Regions from separate parts of the Nocardioides sp. NBC_00850 genome, predicted to be linked through region 2. Evidence: riboswitches for the same ligand, from Rfam matches in the RefSeq annotation. Region 2 holds a riboswitch; the other holds the start of a gene.

Region 1 (7,427 bases), 2.7 Mb from region 2:
CGAGATCCGGCGGGCGCTGGAGCAGGTCGGGCTGCCCGTGCTCGGCATGCTCCCGCGCGACGAGTCGCTCGCGTCCCCGTCGCGCCACCTGGGCCTCGTCCCGGTCGCCGAGCGTGACGAGTCGGTCGCGCTGATCGAGCGGCTGGGGGAGCAGGTCGCCGCCCACTTGGACCTCGATGCGCTCCTCGACGTCGCACGCACAGCGCCCGCCTTCGAGGCGGACCCCTGGGATCCGGCCGAGGCTTTGGAATCGGTTGCGGCGGCTTCGCGGAGCCAGGTCCGTCCGGTGGTGGCCGTTGCCGGCGGACGCGCCTTCACGTTCCGCTACCCCGAGACCGAGGTGCTCCTGGCGGCGGCAGGCTGCGACGTACGCTCCTTCGACCCGCTCACCGACCCCGCGCTGCCCGAGGGCACGAAGGGGATCTACCTCGGCGGCGGCTTCCCGGAGATGTACGCCGCCGAGCTCGCCGCCAACACGAGCCTCCTCCGCGACCTCCGAGACGCGGTCGCGGCCGGAGTGCCGACAGTCGCCGAGTGCGCCGGGCTCCTCTATCTGGCCGAGTCCCTCGACGGCGTACCGATGGCCGGCGCCATCCCCGCCCACGCCGCCATGAGCGAGCGCCTGACCCTGCGCTACCCGGTCGCCACCGCCGCCTCCGACTCGCTACTCACCCGTGCCGGCGAGCAGGTCACCGGCCACGAGTTCCACCGCACCACGACGACCCCTCCCGCCGGGACCCAGGCCGCGTGGACCGTCGATGGCGCCGAGACGGGCTTCAGCAGCGACACGCTGCACGCTTCGTACCTCCACGTCCATTGGGCCGGCCATCCGCACCTGGCCCGCCGCTTCGCCGACGCGGCTCGGAGGTCCGCTGGTCGAACCGCCACATCCACCGTCGGTCGAGGGCCACTTCGTTCAGACCCTCGCGCCAGCGAGCGTGTCGAGACCAACACGGTCCCCTCGAGCGCGACAGCGGACCGTGTTGGTCTCGACACGCCTCCGCCCAGCGGCTCCGGCGGCTCGACCAGCGGGAGTGGCGGGTCGACCAGCGGGGGCGGGGTTGCCGATCCGCTGCGGCACCACGGGGATGTCGAGGTGGGGGAGGGGCTGCTCGACTTCGCGGTGAACGTCTACCCCGGCGAGCGGCCGGGGTGGCTGGACCAGGCGCTCCACGAATCGCTGGCGTCGGCGGCCTACCCCGACGAGGAGCCGGCGCGGGCGGCGCTGGCCAAGCACCACGGCCGCGAACGTGCCGACGTGCTCCCGACGGCGGGGGCGGCCGAGGCGTTCACGCTGGTCGCGCGGGCCAGGCCATGGCGGCGGCCGGTCGTCGTCCATCCGCAGTTCACCGAGCCCCACGCGGCGCTCGAGCAGGCCGGCCACACGGTCACCGAGGTACGCCTCCGGGCCGAGGACGGGTTCGCCCTCGACCCCGCGGCCGTGCCCGAGGACGCGGACCTGGTCGTCGTCGGCAATCCGACCAACCCCACCGGCGCGCTCCATCCCGCCGCCACCCTCCGCGCCCTCCTCCGTCCCGGCCGGCTGGTCGTGGTCGACGAGGCGTTCATGGACGCGGTGCCTGGGGAGCCCGAGACCCTCACCGGGCACCGCGAGGACGGCCTGCTGGTGATCCGGAGCCTGACGAAGCACTGGTCGATCCCCGGAGTACGCGCCGGCTACGTCGTCGGCGACGCCGCCGCGATCAGCGACCTGGAGGCGGTGCGTACCCCGTGGTCGGTCTCCGCCACCGCGGCTGCCGCGATGCTCGCCTGCGCCACCGAGCGCGCCAGCGCCGAGGCCCGCGAGCGCGCCGAGCGGATCGCCACCTGGCGCGACCATCTCGAGGCCGGCCTACGAGACCAGCAGATCGAGTACGTCCCCTCGGCCGCCTCCTTCGTCCTGGCCCGCCCGGGCGCCGGAGTCCGTGAGGCCCTGCGCGAGCAGGGCATCGCCGTACGCCGCGCCGACACCTTCCCCGGCCTGGGCCCGGACTGGGTGCGGATCGCGGTACGCCCCGAGGGCCCGACCGACCAGCTCCTGGCCGTGCTGAGCCAGACCCGGGCAGCGTCGTGAGCCCGCGGGCGGTCGGGCTCCTGGCCGGCTTCGCGCTGGACCGCCTGCTCGGGGACCCGCGGCGATACCACCCGGTCGCCGGCTTCGGCTCGGTCGCGATGAAGGCGGAGCGCGCCTGGTACGCGGACGACCGGGCCCGAGGCGTCCTCCACACCGCGACGCTGGTCGGCGGAGCGGTGGCCCTCGGCGCCGCCGCGGAGCGGCTCGCCCCAGGCCGGATCGGCACGACCCTGGTGACCGCGGCCGCGACCTGGGCAGTCTTGGGCGGCCGCTCGCTGGAGCGGGAGGCGCTCGCCGTCCACGCCCACCTCGACCGCGACGACCTCCCCGCCGCGCGGCAGCGGCTGACCCACCTCGTCGGCCGCGACACCGAGGAGCTCGACGCCTCCGAGGTCTCCCGGGCGGTGGTCGAGAGCGTCGCCGAGAACACCTCCGACGCCGTGGTCGCACCGCTGGTGTGGGGCGCCGTCGCGGGCGTACCCGGCCTGCTCGGCTACCGCGCCGCCAACACCCTGGACGCGATGGTCGGGCACCACAACGACCGCTACGAGCACTTCGGCTGGGCCAGCGCCCGCCTCGACGACCTGCTCAATCTGCCCGGCTCCCGCCTCTCCGGCCTGCTCACGCTGGTCGCCGCGCCGTCGCGGGCCAGGCAGGCGTGGGAGGCCTGGCGCCGCGACGCCGCGCGCCACCCGAGCCCGAACGCCGGCGTCGTCGAGGCGTCCTTCGCGGGCGCTCTCGACATCCGACTGGGCGGAACGAACCGCTACTACGGCAACCGGATCGAGCACCGCGCGGTGATGGGCGACGGCCGCGACGCCGCCCCCGCCGACGTCGTCAGTGCCACCACGCTGGCCCGCCGGGTCGGCATCGGCGCGGCCCTGGTCGCGGCGGCGTACGCGGTGGTCGTTCAGCGCTCCTGACGGAACGCCCGGGCCAGGACCGCGGGCGGTGCCTCAGCGATGCCCGGTCCGCCGGCGCGGGTCCACTGGGCCAGCGCGTCGGCCACCCTCGCCGAGCCGGCCCTGGCGACCCAGACCGGCCGCGCGCCGCGCTGCCGGCCCTCGGGTGAGGGGCCGACCACCACGACGTCGGCCCGCTCGCAGGGGCCGAGGCAGTCGGCGACACGTACGGTCGCCGACTCCCCGGCAGCTGCGTTCAGCGTGGTGAGCACGGCCGCATGGTCCACCCCGGGCGACTTCCGCTCCGTCCCGCAGCAGCATCCGCGGCAGACCGTGAGCGTCGGCCGCCCGGCCGCCTCGCTCATCCTTCGCAGGCCGCGCAGTCAGGGCCGTTCTCGATGGCGCAGACCTCGGCGTCGCTCCAGTCGTCCCAGGTCAGGTCGTCGATGGCGTCGGTGGTGGTCGGGGTCTCGTTCATGGTCATGCCTCTCCGTCGAAGGAATCAGGGGAATCAGTTGGTGCGGGTCTGCTTGCTGGCCTGGATGCCGGCCCGTGAGCGCAGGTAGTACAGGCTCTTGATGTTCGGGTCGAGCAGGGCGAGCTTGTGGATCTTGCTGATGTACTGCGGGGTCGCGTCGGCCTGGAAGAACAGGTTGAGCGACTGGGCCTGGTCGATGTAGACCTGCCGGTCCGAGGCGCGGGCGAGCAGGATCTCCTGGTCGATCTCGTAGCCCGTCTTGAAGACGTCCTTCTCGTGCTCGTCGAGCCAGTCGACGTGCTGGACCGAACCGCCGTGGTCGACGATGTCGTCGATGTGCGCCTGGTCGTAGACCCCGCGCTCCTCCATCACCTCGACGAGGTTCTGGTTGGCCCGCGGCATCTCGCCGGCCGAGGTGGTCTGGTTCCAGACGTTGGCGACGTACGGCTCGATGCCCTGGCTGGTGCCGCCGACGATCACCGCGGTGCTCATCGTCGGGGCGATCGCCATCAGGTGGGAGTTGCGCCGCCCGACGCACCACTCCGGGATGCCCGCGACCGAGCCCATCCACCGCGACGCGGCGTCGGCGTGCGACGAGATCCGCTCGAAGATGTCCTTGTTGAGCGCCGCGGCCTTGTCCGACTCGAACGGCACCCGCTGCTTCTGCAGGTAGTCGTGGTAGCCCATCACGCCCAGCCCCAGGCTGCGGGCCTTCTCGGTGTAGCGCACCGCCCGCTCCAGGCCGCGGATGGTGCGGGCCTTGCGCAGGAACGCCTCGGCGACCGCGTCGAGGAAGACGGTCGCGACGTACGCCGTGTCCTGGTCCTTCCACTCGTCGTAGGTCGAGAGGTTCAGCGAGGAGAGCACGCAGGTGTAGGAGTGGTCCTCGTCGCTGAACAGGGTGATCTCCGAGCACAGGTTGGAGGCCTTGTTGGCCAGCCCGTTGGCACGGTAGGACTCGGTCTGGGCGGCGTTGACGGTGTCGACCTTCCAGATGTAGCCCTTGCCCAGGACCACCCGGATCTTCAGCACTCGCTGGTAGCGCTCCAGGGCGTCCTTGTCGCCGGCCAGCATCCGGTCGATGAACGCCTGGCTGAAGATCCAGCCGATGTTCTTGTTGGCGGGCTCGCGGAAGATCAGGTCGGCGAGCTCGAAGAAGTCCGGGTGGTCCACCGGGAGGTAGCCCGCCCAGGAGCCACGGCGGGTGGCGCCCTGGCTGATCTGGTTGGTCATCTCCACGAAGTTGCAGAAGACCGGGACCACGCCGTTGGCCTTGCCGTTGTCGCTGAACTTCGCGCCACGGGGCCGGACGTCACCGAGGTACGCCGAGGTGCCGAACCCGTTCTGGGAGAGGATCGCCGCCTCCTTGAGGGTCTCGTAGAAGCCCCAGACAGAGTCCTCGACGTACGATCCCTCGCACGAGACGGGCAGACCCCGGTCGGTGCCGAGGTTGGACAGCACCGGTGTCGACGGGGAGAGCCAGCCGTTCCAGATGGCCTCGAAGAACCGCTCCGTCCAGGAGACGCCGTCCTCGCGGGGGTACATCTCGTCGGCGAGGTCGCCGGCGGTGCTGGCGATGGTCTCGTAGCGCTCCCGGACGCTCTGGTCGGCGACGGTGTACTTGGCCTTGAACATGGCGTAGCCCGCCGTGGTCATGAAGGCGGGCACGACGCCCTCGGCCTGCAGGGCCTTGCGCTCGGCGGAGAGCGCCTCCCAGTTGTTGTTGCTCATTAGAAGCTGAACTCCGTCTCGCCGATGTTGCGGTTGTATTCGTTGCCGGTGACCTGGAAGAAGTCGTGGAACTGGGTGCCGTTGATGCCGCTGTAGAACCATTCGGCGATCGGGTTGGCCTCGACGTTGAACAGCGGCTCCATCCGCATGTTCTCCAGGGTCATGTCGATGCGGGACCTCACGAAGGTCTCCAGGTCGGCCTGGTCGATGCCCGCGATCGGCCCGTGGTCGAAGAGCATCTCCACGATCCGGGCCTCGTGGGCGTAGAGGTGCTCGGCGACGCCACGGACCCTCGCGAAGAGGTCGTCGCGCTCGGCCTCGAACTTGTCGTCCGGGACGGTGGCGGCGTACTCGTCGAGAGTGGTGTTGAACAGCCAGGCGCCGCCGGTGGCGTGCAGGTTCTCGTCGCGGGCGGAGAAGTTGATGCCGCTGATCACGTTCTGCAGCAGGTTCTTCCCGCCGGACTGGAAGTGCTTGAGGAAGGCGAAGTTGGAGTAGAGGACGCAGTTCTCCATCAACGTGAAGACGCTCAGCGCGTAGAGCAGGTCCTCGTCGGCGATCGCGTCCCACACGAACTGGATCCGCTCGGCCAGCACCGGGTCGTTCTTGTAGGAGTCATAGAACTCCTCGGTGTCGATCATCAGCACCTTGTTGAGCTTCGCGTAGAACGGCGCGTGCATGTTCAGCTCGGCGAACGAGAAGGCGTTGGCCATCATCTGGACCTCCGGACGCGGGAACGCGTGGAAGATCCGGTCGCCCCACACCTCGCCGCCGAGGATCAGCTCGTAGATGGTGAACAGCTTCAGCGTCGTCTTGACCGCCGCCTGCTCGGCGTCGGTCATGTTGACCAGGAAGTCCTGCTTGTCGTTCTCGACCGGGATCTCCTCGGCGGTCCAGAAGATGCTCCGCTGCTTCTTGGCCAGGTCCTCGGCCATCGGATAGTCGAAGACGTACGCCGACTTCTCGGTGCGGATCGGTAGACCCTCGGTGTCGATCAAGCCCCATGCCCCTTGCTCACGCAGGCCCCCGGCCCGCTGGATGTCTCGTGCATCCGTGCCGGGGCAGGGAGGACGGCGGCAGCGCGCCGGGCGGACCCGGTCACGTGGTGCTCGCTCGATCCCCTGACCTTCCCTCGAGGTCGCGGACCCCACCATGAGGTGGGCACTGGCAGGTCTTCGGACTCGTGGGCGTCATCGTGCTCGGTCCTAGTGGCCGTCGCTTCCCAGGAGCCGGCTTGCTCCCAGTGCTTCGTGACGGCGGTCGTTCCCACTCACCGCTGCGGGGCAGTCCCGGACTCACACCGGGTTCCCTCTTGCCTCTCCCGCCCCGTCGCCGAGGTGGGAGAACCAGCTGCGAGGACCACTATATGCGGGAATTACACCAATGCAACTTCCTAGATCTTGTGTTCCGCCGTGTCGCCGGAAACTTCCCCGACACCGTCCCTGCGGCCCGTGCTAGCCTCTGCGCCGAGTCGAACGCATCCTGATGGATGCCAGGGAACTCCGGTGTGAATCCGGGACTGGCGCGCAGCGGTGAGGGCGACGGTGACGCTAGGCAGCCACTGGGGACCGGGTCCCTGGGAAGGCGGCGTCACCGGGTGAACCCGAGTCCGAAAACCTGTCGGCTCAGATGTACGTCACGGCCCTCGCGACCAGGGTCCAGAGGACCTGAGAGGCCGATCGCCGTGGAAACGCCGTCCCGCGAGACCCTGAGCCCGCGCGAGACCCTGAGCCCGCGCCGTGCCCGTGACCGGAGACGACGAGTCCCGTTCGTGCCGCTGGTGACTGCGCTGCTGCTCGCCTCGGCGCTCAGCGCCGTCGCGTCCCTGGCCTTCGGGTCCGAGCGGATACCGATCGGTGAGGTCATCGCGGCGGTCGGCGACCGGCTCCAGGGCGACGCCCCGGGGAAGTGGGACGTGATCGTGTGGGAGCTGCGCGTCCCCAGGGCGCTGATGGCGCTCGCCGTAGGCGCCGGCCTGGCCGTCGCCGGTGCGGGCATGCAGACCCTGGTCCGTAACCCGCTCGCCGACCCGTTCCTCCTCGGCATCAGCTCGGGCGCCTCGGTGGGAGCGACGGCGGCGATCACCACCGGGGCGCTGGGCGGCCTCGGCATCTATGCGGTCTCCGGCGGCGCGCTGCTCGGGGCGGTCGGCTCGGCCATGCTGGTGTGGCTGGTGGCCACCGCGCAGGGCGGGTTGACCCCGATCCGGTTGGTGCTCTCGGGTGTCGTGCTCTCCTCGGGG
Region 2 (7,427 bases):
TCGAGCTGCTACATGCGGCGATCCCCGACGCGTTCGCACTGGTCTCCTCCGACTCCGACTTCACGCCGCTGGTGCACTACCTGCGGGAGAAGGGCCGGGCGGTCTACGGCTACGGCCGGGAGAAGACGCCGGCGCCGTTCAAGAGCGCCTGCACCCGGTTCACCGTGGTGGAGAAGCTCGGTGGCTCCGAGGAGGAGACCGAGGCCGACACCGAGCCCGGGACCACGCGCACCCGCAAGCAGTCGTCCGCGGCGACCAACGGGCAGGCGCTGAAGCGCAACGCCCGGCTGATCCAGCTGCTGCGCAACTCCATCGCCGCGGCCGCCGACGACGACGGCTGGGCACTGGTCGGCACCGTGGTCTCCCGCATCCGCAACCAGTCCTCCGAGGACCCGCGCAACTACGGGTACGCCACCTGGACCAAGCTCATCAAGGCGATCGACCTCTTCGAGCTCAAGGACGAGGGCACCTCGGCGATCGCGGTCAGCGACAAACGCAACAAGAAGTGACGTACGTCCTCTACCGGGTCTCCGTGGACGCCGGGCGAGAGCATCGAACGCCCTTGGGCACCGACCCGTGGAGGTGCTTCAGCGCGGCCTTGAAGTCGCGACAGCGCTCGGTGTCCTCCTCTTTGTTGCGGGGGTAGCCGATCGCCGCGTTGACCCCGCCCATGTCGAGGGCGTCGGCTAGCGGGTTGATGTCGCGGGCGACGGTCCAGTACCACCGCGAGATCGGCGCGCTGTAGTCCAGCGACCGGGCGAGCTCGGGGCGGCGGCGCAGGTCGATGTCGAAGTAGGCGCCGGCGTCGGTGTAGTTGGCCTCGCCGGTCAGCTGGATGTAGCCGCGACCGGTGAACTTCCGCTTGTCGCGACCCTTGGCGTCGTGGTGGAAGGAGCTCTCGTTGGCGAGCGTGGTCAGGTACGCCGCCTGCCGGTAGGCCGTGGTGATCCCGGCATCGGCCATGGCGCGGTTGAGGCTCGGCAGCCCGGTCTCGACGGTGCTCCGGTCACCGACCTTCTCGCCGAACATGGCGACCAGATCGGCGTACGTGACCGATGTCCGTGCCTCCTCCGCACCCGCCGTCGTGGTCGGGGAGAGGGCGAGAAAGGTGGCCGAGATCGAGGTTGCGACAAGGCCGAGAATCCTGTGGCGCATGGGGACAGAGTGACTGCTCGGCGGCGATCCCGCAAGCAGGGCCTGCCCGGCATAGGATTGCCCCGCATAGCAGAGCCTCAATCAACACACGCCGTGGTGGGGGAAGCCGGTCGGATCCCGGCGCTGACCCGCAACCGTAGGCCCAGGACCGAGAGTCCTGAGCGAGCCGGAGCACCTGCCGACGGGCGCGTACTGACCTGACGCTGTCGTGGAAAGCAGCGGGTCGGCCCTGGGCCTTCCCGACGAACAGCGCGGAAGGAACCATGAAGAAGACCGTCCTCGGCGGCATCGCCGCCGCCCTCGCCCTCACCTCGCTCGCCGGCTGTGGCGAGAAAGCCGTCGAGGAGGGGGAGAAGCCCACCTACGACGCCAAGGTGTCCACCGCGGTGGCCGACTGGCTCGTGGCCCAGGCGCCGGAGGGCGTGGCCCGCAACGCGCAGTACGGCACCGACGACTTCGGGCTCAGCGCCGACATCGGGATCGCGCTGGCAGAGGTCGGTGGCTACGACGAGGAGATCTCCACGATCGCCGCGGCGGTGATGGAGAACAAGAAGGCCTACACCTCGCCCGGGTTCGGCACGATCACCTCGGCCGGAGCGACCGCGAAGGCGCTCGTCCTCCAGCAGAACGTCGACGCCTCCGACCCCGGTCTGCTCGAGCAGCTCGAGGGCACGGTCGCCGAGAACGGCCGGATCGCCGACGAGCTCGACCCCAAGGACAAGAAGGCGGCTGACTACTCCAACACCATCGGACAGTCGTACGCCGTGTGGGCGCTGAACAACGCCGAGAGCGAGGAGGCCGCGGCCGCGACGGAGTTCCTGGCCGGGCAGCAGTGCGAGGAGGGGTGGTTCCGGGTCACCTTCACGGCCGACCCCGCCGCTGCTGATCAGACCTGCGACGCCGACCCGAAGGCAGTCCCGGACGCCGACGCCACCGCGTTCGCGCTGATCGCCCTGTCCGGGGTCGCGTCCCCGGAGGCGGAGAAGGCCGTCGAGGCCGGCGTGAGCTGGCTGAAGGAGACCCAGGCGGAGGACGGGTCGTTCAAGGCGGCCACCGGCAACATCGCCAACTCCAACACCACCGGCCTGGCCGGGTGGGCGTTCGGACGCGCCGGTGAGACCGACGCCGCCGAGAAGGCGGCGAGCTGGGTCGCCGACCACGTCGTGACCTGTGGCGACGACGCCGGCGCGGTGGCCTATGACGACGCCGCGCTGACCGAGGGCAACACCAAGGGCCTGACCAAGGAGTCCGAGGGGATGTACCGCCTCGCCGCCGCCCAGGCGCTGCCGTCGCTGGTCTTCCTGCCCAAGGATGCGACCGCGAAGAGCTCGTGCTGATCCTGCGGTCCTCGTTGGTGGCCCTGGCGATCCTCGCCGGGGCCACCGCACCTGTCTTCACCCCCGTCTCCGCTTGGTCTGCGGCCTCGTCCGCCGAGGCGTGTGACGGCGTCACCGTCGTCGTCGAGCCCAACGCGTTGGGTGGCGGCCCTGAGGTCACCTGTGTCCAGCCCGAGGAGGGTGACACCGGCGCCGACCTCTTCGAGAAGGCGGGACATCCGCTCACCTATGTGACCTCGATGCCCAGCGTCGTATGTCGCGTCGATGAGCGGCCGAAAGCAGCCGGTTGCGCCCAGATGCCGCCTGCCGACGCGTACTGGTCGCTCTGGATCACCGACGATTCGGGGGCCTGGAGCTATGCCTCCAGAAATGTTACCGAAATCAGCGTGACCTCCGGGCAGGGTGTTGCGTTCACGTGGATAGACGACGATGTCGTTACCGCTCCGGCGACGGAGCTTGGGGATGCTGTGGGGGCGCCCTCAAGCCCGTCGCCGGAGTTATTTCCGGAGGAGTCGACGGATTCGACCTCCGAGACCGAGCATCTGCCCACCTGGGTCGCGCCCGCGGGGATCCTCGCACTGTTCACCGTGGCCGGTGCCGTGTGGTGGCGCCGGCGATGAGCACGCTGTTGCGTACGGCCGCGGTCGCGCACCTGCCCCGTGATCTGCACCCCGTCGCCTGGTGGGTGTGGGCGATCGGCATGGCTGCGTACGCCTCCTTCACCACCAACCCGTTGCTGCTCCTGCTCGTGGTGGGGGTGGTGTCGGTCGTGGTCGCCGCGCGTCGTGGCGACCAACCGTGGGCGAAGGCGTTCCGGCTCTACGTCGGCCTCGCGGTGTTCATCGTCGTGACCCGGGTGCTCTTCCGGGTGCTCCTGGGTGCCGTTCCGGGTCACGTGATCCTCGACCTGCCCGAGATCCCGCTCCCGGAGTGGGTACTGGGGATCCGGCTGCTCGGGCCGCTCACCCGAGAGGCCCTGCTGGCCGGCCTCTACGACGGGATGCGGCTGGGCACCATCGTGATCTGCGTCGGCGCGGCCAACGCGCTCGCGAACCCGAAGCGGCTGCTGCGCTCGCTGCCGCCGGCGCTCTACGAGATCGGCACCGCTGTCGTGGTCGCCGTGACGGTGCTGCCGCAGCTCGCCGAGTCGGTGCAGCGGGTGCGCGCCGCGCAGCGGCTGCGTGCCGGTGCGACCGGAAAGGTCAAGCGGCTGCGCCGCTTCCTCGTGCCGGTGCTCGAGGACGCCCTGGAGCGGTCGATGGCGCTGGCGGCGGGCATGGACACGCGCGGCTACGGACGTACGGCCGGCGTCCCGGTCGCCACCAGGCGGATCACCTCGGCGCTCATGCTGGTCTCGCTCGTCGGGCTCTGCGCCGGCGTCTACGCGGTGCTGGACGGCACCACGCCAGGCTGGCTGGCCGCCACCATGCTCGCGCTCGGCGTCGGCGCCGCCGCTGGTGGGCTGGCGCTCGCCGGCCGCCGGGTGACACGGACCGTCTACCGACCCGACCGGTGGCGCTGGCCGGAGGTCGTGGTGGCATTGAGCGGGATCGTGGTCATCGCCGTGGGCTGGTGGGTCGCCCGCTACCAGGTCCCGGTCGCCTTCCCGGGCGTGAGCACCGTCCCGGAAGTCACCCTGACCGCCATGGCTGGTGTGCTCGTCGGGCTGGTCCCGGCCGTCGCCGCCCCGCTACCGGCATCATCGCTCGTCCACGAGGAGGCAGTCGCATGATCGAGCTGCGAGGCATCACGTTCACCCCGCCCGACTCCTCCGAGCACGTGCTCAAGGACGTCGATCTCACCATCGAGGAGGGCGAGCTGCTGCTCGTCTCCGGTCCGACCGGCTCGGGGAAGTCGACCCTGCTCGGCGTGCTCGCCGGCCTGGTGCCGCGCTTCTCCGGCGGCCTGCTCGACGGTGACGTCCTGCTGGACGGGGCCTCGATCGTCCGTACGCCGCCGCGCGAGCGCGCCGGGATCATCGGCTACGTCGGGCAGGACCCGGTGGCCGGGTTCGTCACCGACACGGTCGAGGAGGAGCTCGCCTACGGGATGGAGCAGCTCGGCCTCCCGCCGGCGACCATGCGGCGCCGGGTGGAGGAGACCCTCGACCTGCTCGGCATCGCCGAGCTGCGGCAGCGGTCGCTGCGTACGCTCTCGGGAGGGCAGCAGCAGCGCGTCGCGATCGGCTCGGTGCTCACCACCCACCCGCGGGTCGTCGTGCTCGACGAGCCCACCTCCGCCCTCGACCCCACCGCCGCCGAGGACGTGCTCGCCACCATCACCCGGCTGGTGCACGACCTCGGCACCTCCGTCGTCCTCGCCGAGCACCGGCTCGAGCGGGTCGTGCCGTTCGCCGACCGCATCGCGCTGCTCGTCGGCGACGGCTCCGTCGCCGTCGGTGACCCCGCTGAGGTCCTGGAGACCTCGCCCATCGTGCCGCCGCTCGTCGAGCTCGGCCGCGAGCTCGGCTGGTCGCCCCTGCCGCTCACGGTGCGGGATGCGAAGCGGCGGGCGCGGTCGTTGGAATACCCGGTTAACCGGCCCTCTACCAATTTCTCAGGCCTGCGCTTCTCTGGCATTGCAATGCCAGAGAAGCGCAGGAAAAGCCTGAGAAGTTCCGGGCTCACGGTCACCCGAGGACGTACGCCGGTCCTGCACGACGTCTCGATCGAGCTGCCCGCGGGGCGGGTGACGGCGCTGATGGGACGCAACGGATCGGGCAAGTCGACGCTGCTGTGGACGCTGCAGGGGACCCAGAAGCGGCTGGCCGGGTCGGTGGACGTGGAAGGCAAGGATCCGGCGACCCTCGACCCCGAAGAGCGACGCGAGCTCGTCGGGCTGCTGCCGCAGACCGCGGCGGATCTGCTCTACCTGGAGACGGTGGCCGAGGAGTGCGATGCCGGCGGCCCACGGACGAGGGAGATCCTGGACAGCCTCGTTCCAGGCATCCCCGACGGCCAGCACCCGCGCGACCTCTCGGAGGGCCAGCGCCTCGCTCTGGCGCTGTCGCTGATCCTGAGCGCCGACCCGCCGGTCGTGCTCCTCGACGAGCCCACCCGCGGCCTCGACTATGCCGCCAAGCACGCTCTCTCCGAGATCCTGCGCGAGCTCACCGAGGCAGGCAAGGCGGTCCTGGTGGCGACCCACGACGTCGAGTTCGTCGCCGAGGCCGCCGACGACGTGGTGGTGCTCGCCGACGGCGAGGTGGTCTCTGCGGGCGACGTACGCACCGTCACGGCCGAGTCGCCTGCGTTCGCGCCCCAGGCGAGCAAGGTCTTCGGCCCGGGCTGGCTGAACGTACGCGAGATCGTCGAGGCGGTGGGCGAGAGATGATCAGGTTCTCGCCCCGCACGGCGGTCCTGCTCGTCATCATCTCCGCGGCCGGGCTGATGATGTTCGGCTGGCCGCTGCTGCTCCACGGCTACGACCGGGTGCAGCCGCCGTTCATCTTCCTGGCGCTGCTGCCGCTGATGCTGGTGGTGCTGCTGAGCGAGCTCTCCACGGGCGGGATCGACACCCGGATGATCGCGGTCCTCGGCGTGCTCAGCGCGATCGAGGCCGTCCTGCGCGCCGTCTCCGCCGGCACCGGCGGGGTGGAGCTGGTCTTCTTCATGCTCATCCTCGGCGGCAGGGTCTTCGGTCCGGCCTTCGGCTTCGTCCTCGGCTGCACCAGCCTGTTCGTCGCCGCGCTCGTCACCGCCGGCGTCGGACCATGGCTGCCCTACCAGATGCTCGGCGCCGCCTGGGTGGCGATGGGCGCCGGGCTCCTGCCACCCGCGAGCGGCCGCCGGGAGATCGGGCTGCTGGCGGCGTACGGGATCTTCGCCTCGTACGCCTACGGGCTCCTCCTCAACCTGCAGGGGTGGCCACTGCTCACCGGCGTCACGGTGCCTGGCGCGAGCGGCAACCTCTCCTACGAACCCGGTGCGGCGTTCGGCGAGAACCTGGCGACCTTCCTGCGCTACACCCTGGTCACCTCGACCAGCAGCTGGGACACCGTGCGCGCGATCACCACCGCCGTCGCCATCGCGCTGCTCGGCCCCGCCGTACTCGCCACCCTGCGCCGCGTCGCCCGCCGGGCAACGGTCACCGGCGTGGTGTCGACAGGCTCGACCGGTTAGGTCAGACGCGCTGGTGCTCGGAGACCCGGGCGAGAAAGGCGAGCAGCAGCTGGTGGACGCGGTCGGGCTGCTCCATCTGTACGAAGTGGGTGCCCTCGAGCTCGACGAAGGTGCCGTCCTTGACCCCGGCGGCGACCCGCGACATGTGGCGCGCACCGGCGATGAGGTCGCGGGTGCCCGCGACCAGCACGACCGGCACCTTGATCCGGCGCAGCGAGACCGGGCGGCGCTGGGAGGTGCGCAGCGCGAGGTGGAAGTACCACTCGACCGGGGTGGTCAGGAACTCGGCCAGCGCCGCCGCGGCGAGCTCGGGATCAGGGACCTTGCCGATCAGGCCGGCCTTGGAGAACATCTCGATCGCCCGCGGGCCGAGATCGAGGCGCGCCGCCAGGGGAGTGATCAGGGAGCCGGTGCGGCACAGCACCCTCGAGGCGGTGCGGGTCACGGTCGCCGCCGCCGGGGCGGGCAGTCGCAGCGGCCCCAGCATCGACTTGAACGTGTCGCCGGGCACGCCGGCGACACCGAAGACGCCCGAGACCCGCTCGGGATGGTCCGCGGCCAGCTCGAAAGCGGTGTTGACCCCGATCGACCAGCCCATCACGACCGGCCGGGAGAGCGCGAAGGCGTCCATCACCGACAGCGCGTCCTCGGCGAAGTGCCTCGAGGTGGTCTGCTCCGGGTCCTTCGGCCGCGCCGAGCCGGAGGTGCCGCGGTGCTGCCAGGAGACGACGCGTATGCCGCACGAGGTGTGCAGCAGCGCCGGCCAGTTCCACGGGCTGGTGCCGAGGCCGTTGCACAGCAGCACCGTCGGCCC

What was found. Region 2 has a riboswitch for cobalamin ahead of OH802_RS25595 (hypothetical protein). Riboswitches for the same ligand answer to the same signal wherever they lie in the genome.
Region 1: another riboswitch for cobalamin. It lies ahead of OH802_RS12520 (ribonucleotide-diphosphate reductase subunit beta); the one in region 2 lies ahead of OH802_RS25595 (hypothetical protein).

What each region holds. Positions count from the first base shown of each region.
Region 1 is NZ_CP108845.1:2,548,270-2,555,696, forward strand. Features, by position in the region: gene OH802_RS12495 (cobyrinate a,c-diamide synthase) at 1-2,074, shown strand, start outside; gene OH802_RS12500 (cobalamin biosynthesis protein) at 2,071-2,997, shown strand; gene OH802_RS12505 (hypothetical protein) at 2,985-3,248, opposite strand; gene OH802_RS12510 (hypothetical protein) at 3,338-3,460, opposite strand; gene OH802_RS12515 (ribonucleotide reductase N-terminal alpha domain-containing protein) at 3,488-5,185, opposite strand; gene OH802_RS12520 (ribonucleotide-diphosphate reductase subunit beta) at 5,185-6,183, opposite strand; cobalamin riboswitch at 6,334-6,551, opposite strand; cobalamin riboswitch at 6,641-6,825, shown strand; gene OH802_RS12525 (FecCD family ABC transporter permease) at 6,957-7,427, shown strand, end outside.
Region 2 is NZ_CP108845.1:5,281,355-5,288,781, reverse strand. Features, by position in the region: gene OH802_RS25605 (NYN domain-containing protein) at 1-509, shown strand, start outside; gene OH802_RS25600 (hypothetical protein) at 520-1,155, opposite strand; cobalamin riboswitch at 1,221-1,353, shown strand; gene OH802_RS25595 (hypothetical protein) at 1,419-2,492, shown strand; gene OH802_RS25590 (hypothetical protein) at 2,486-3,112, shown strand; gene OH802_RS25585 (CbiQ family ECF transporter T component) at 3,109-4,224, shown strand; gene OH802_RS25580 (ABC transporter ATP-binding protein) at 4,221-5,825, shown strand; gene OH802_RS25575 (ECF transporter S component) at 5,822-6,613, shown strand; gene OH802_RS25570 (alpha/beta fold hydrolase) at 6,615-7,427, opposite strand, start outside.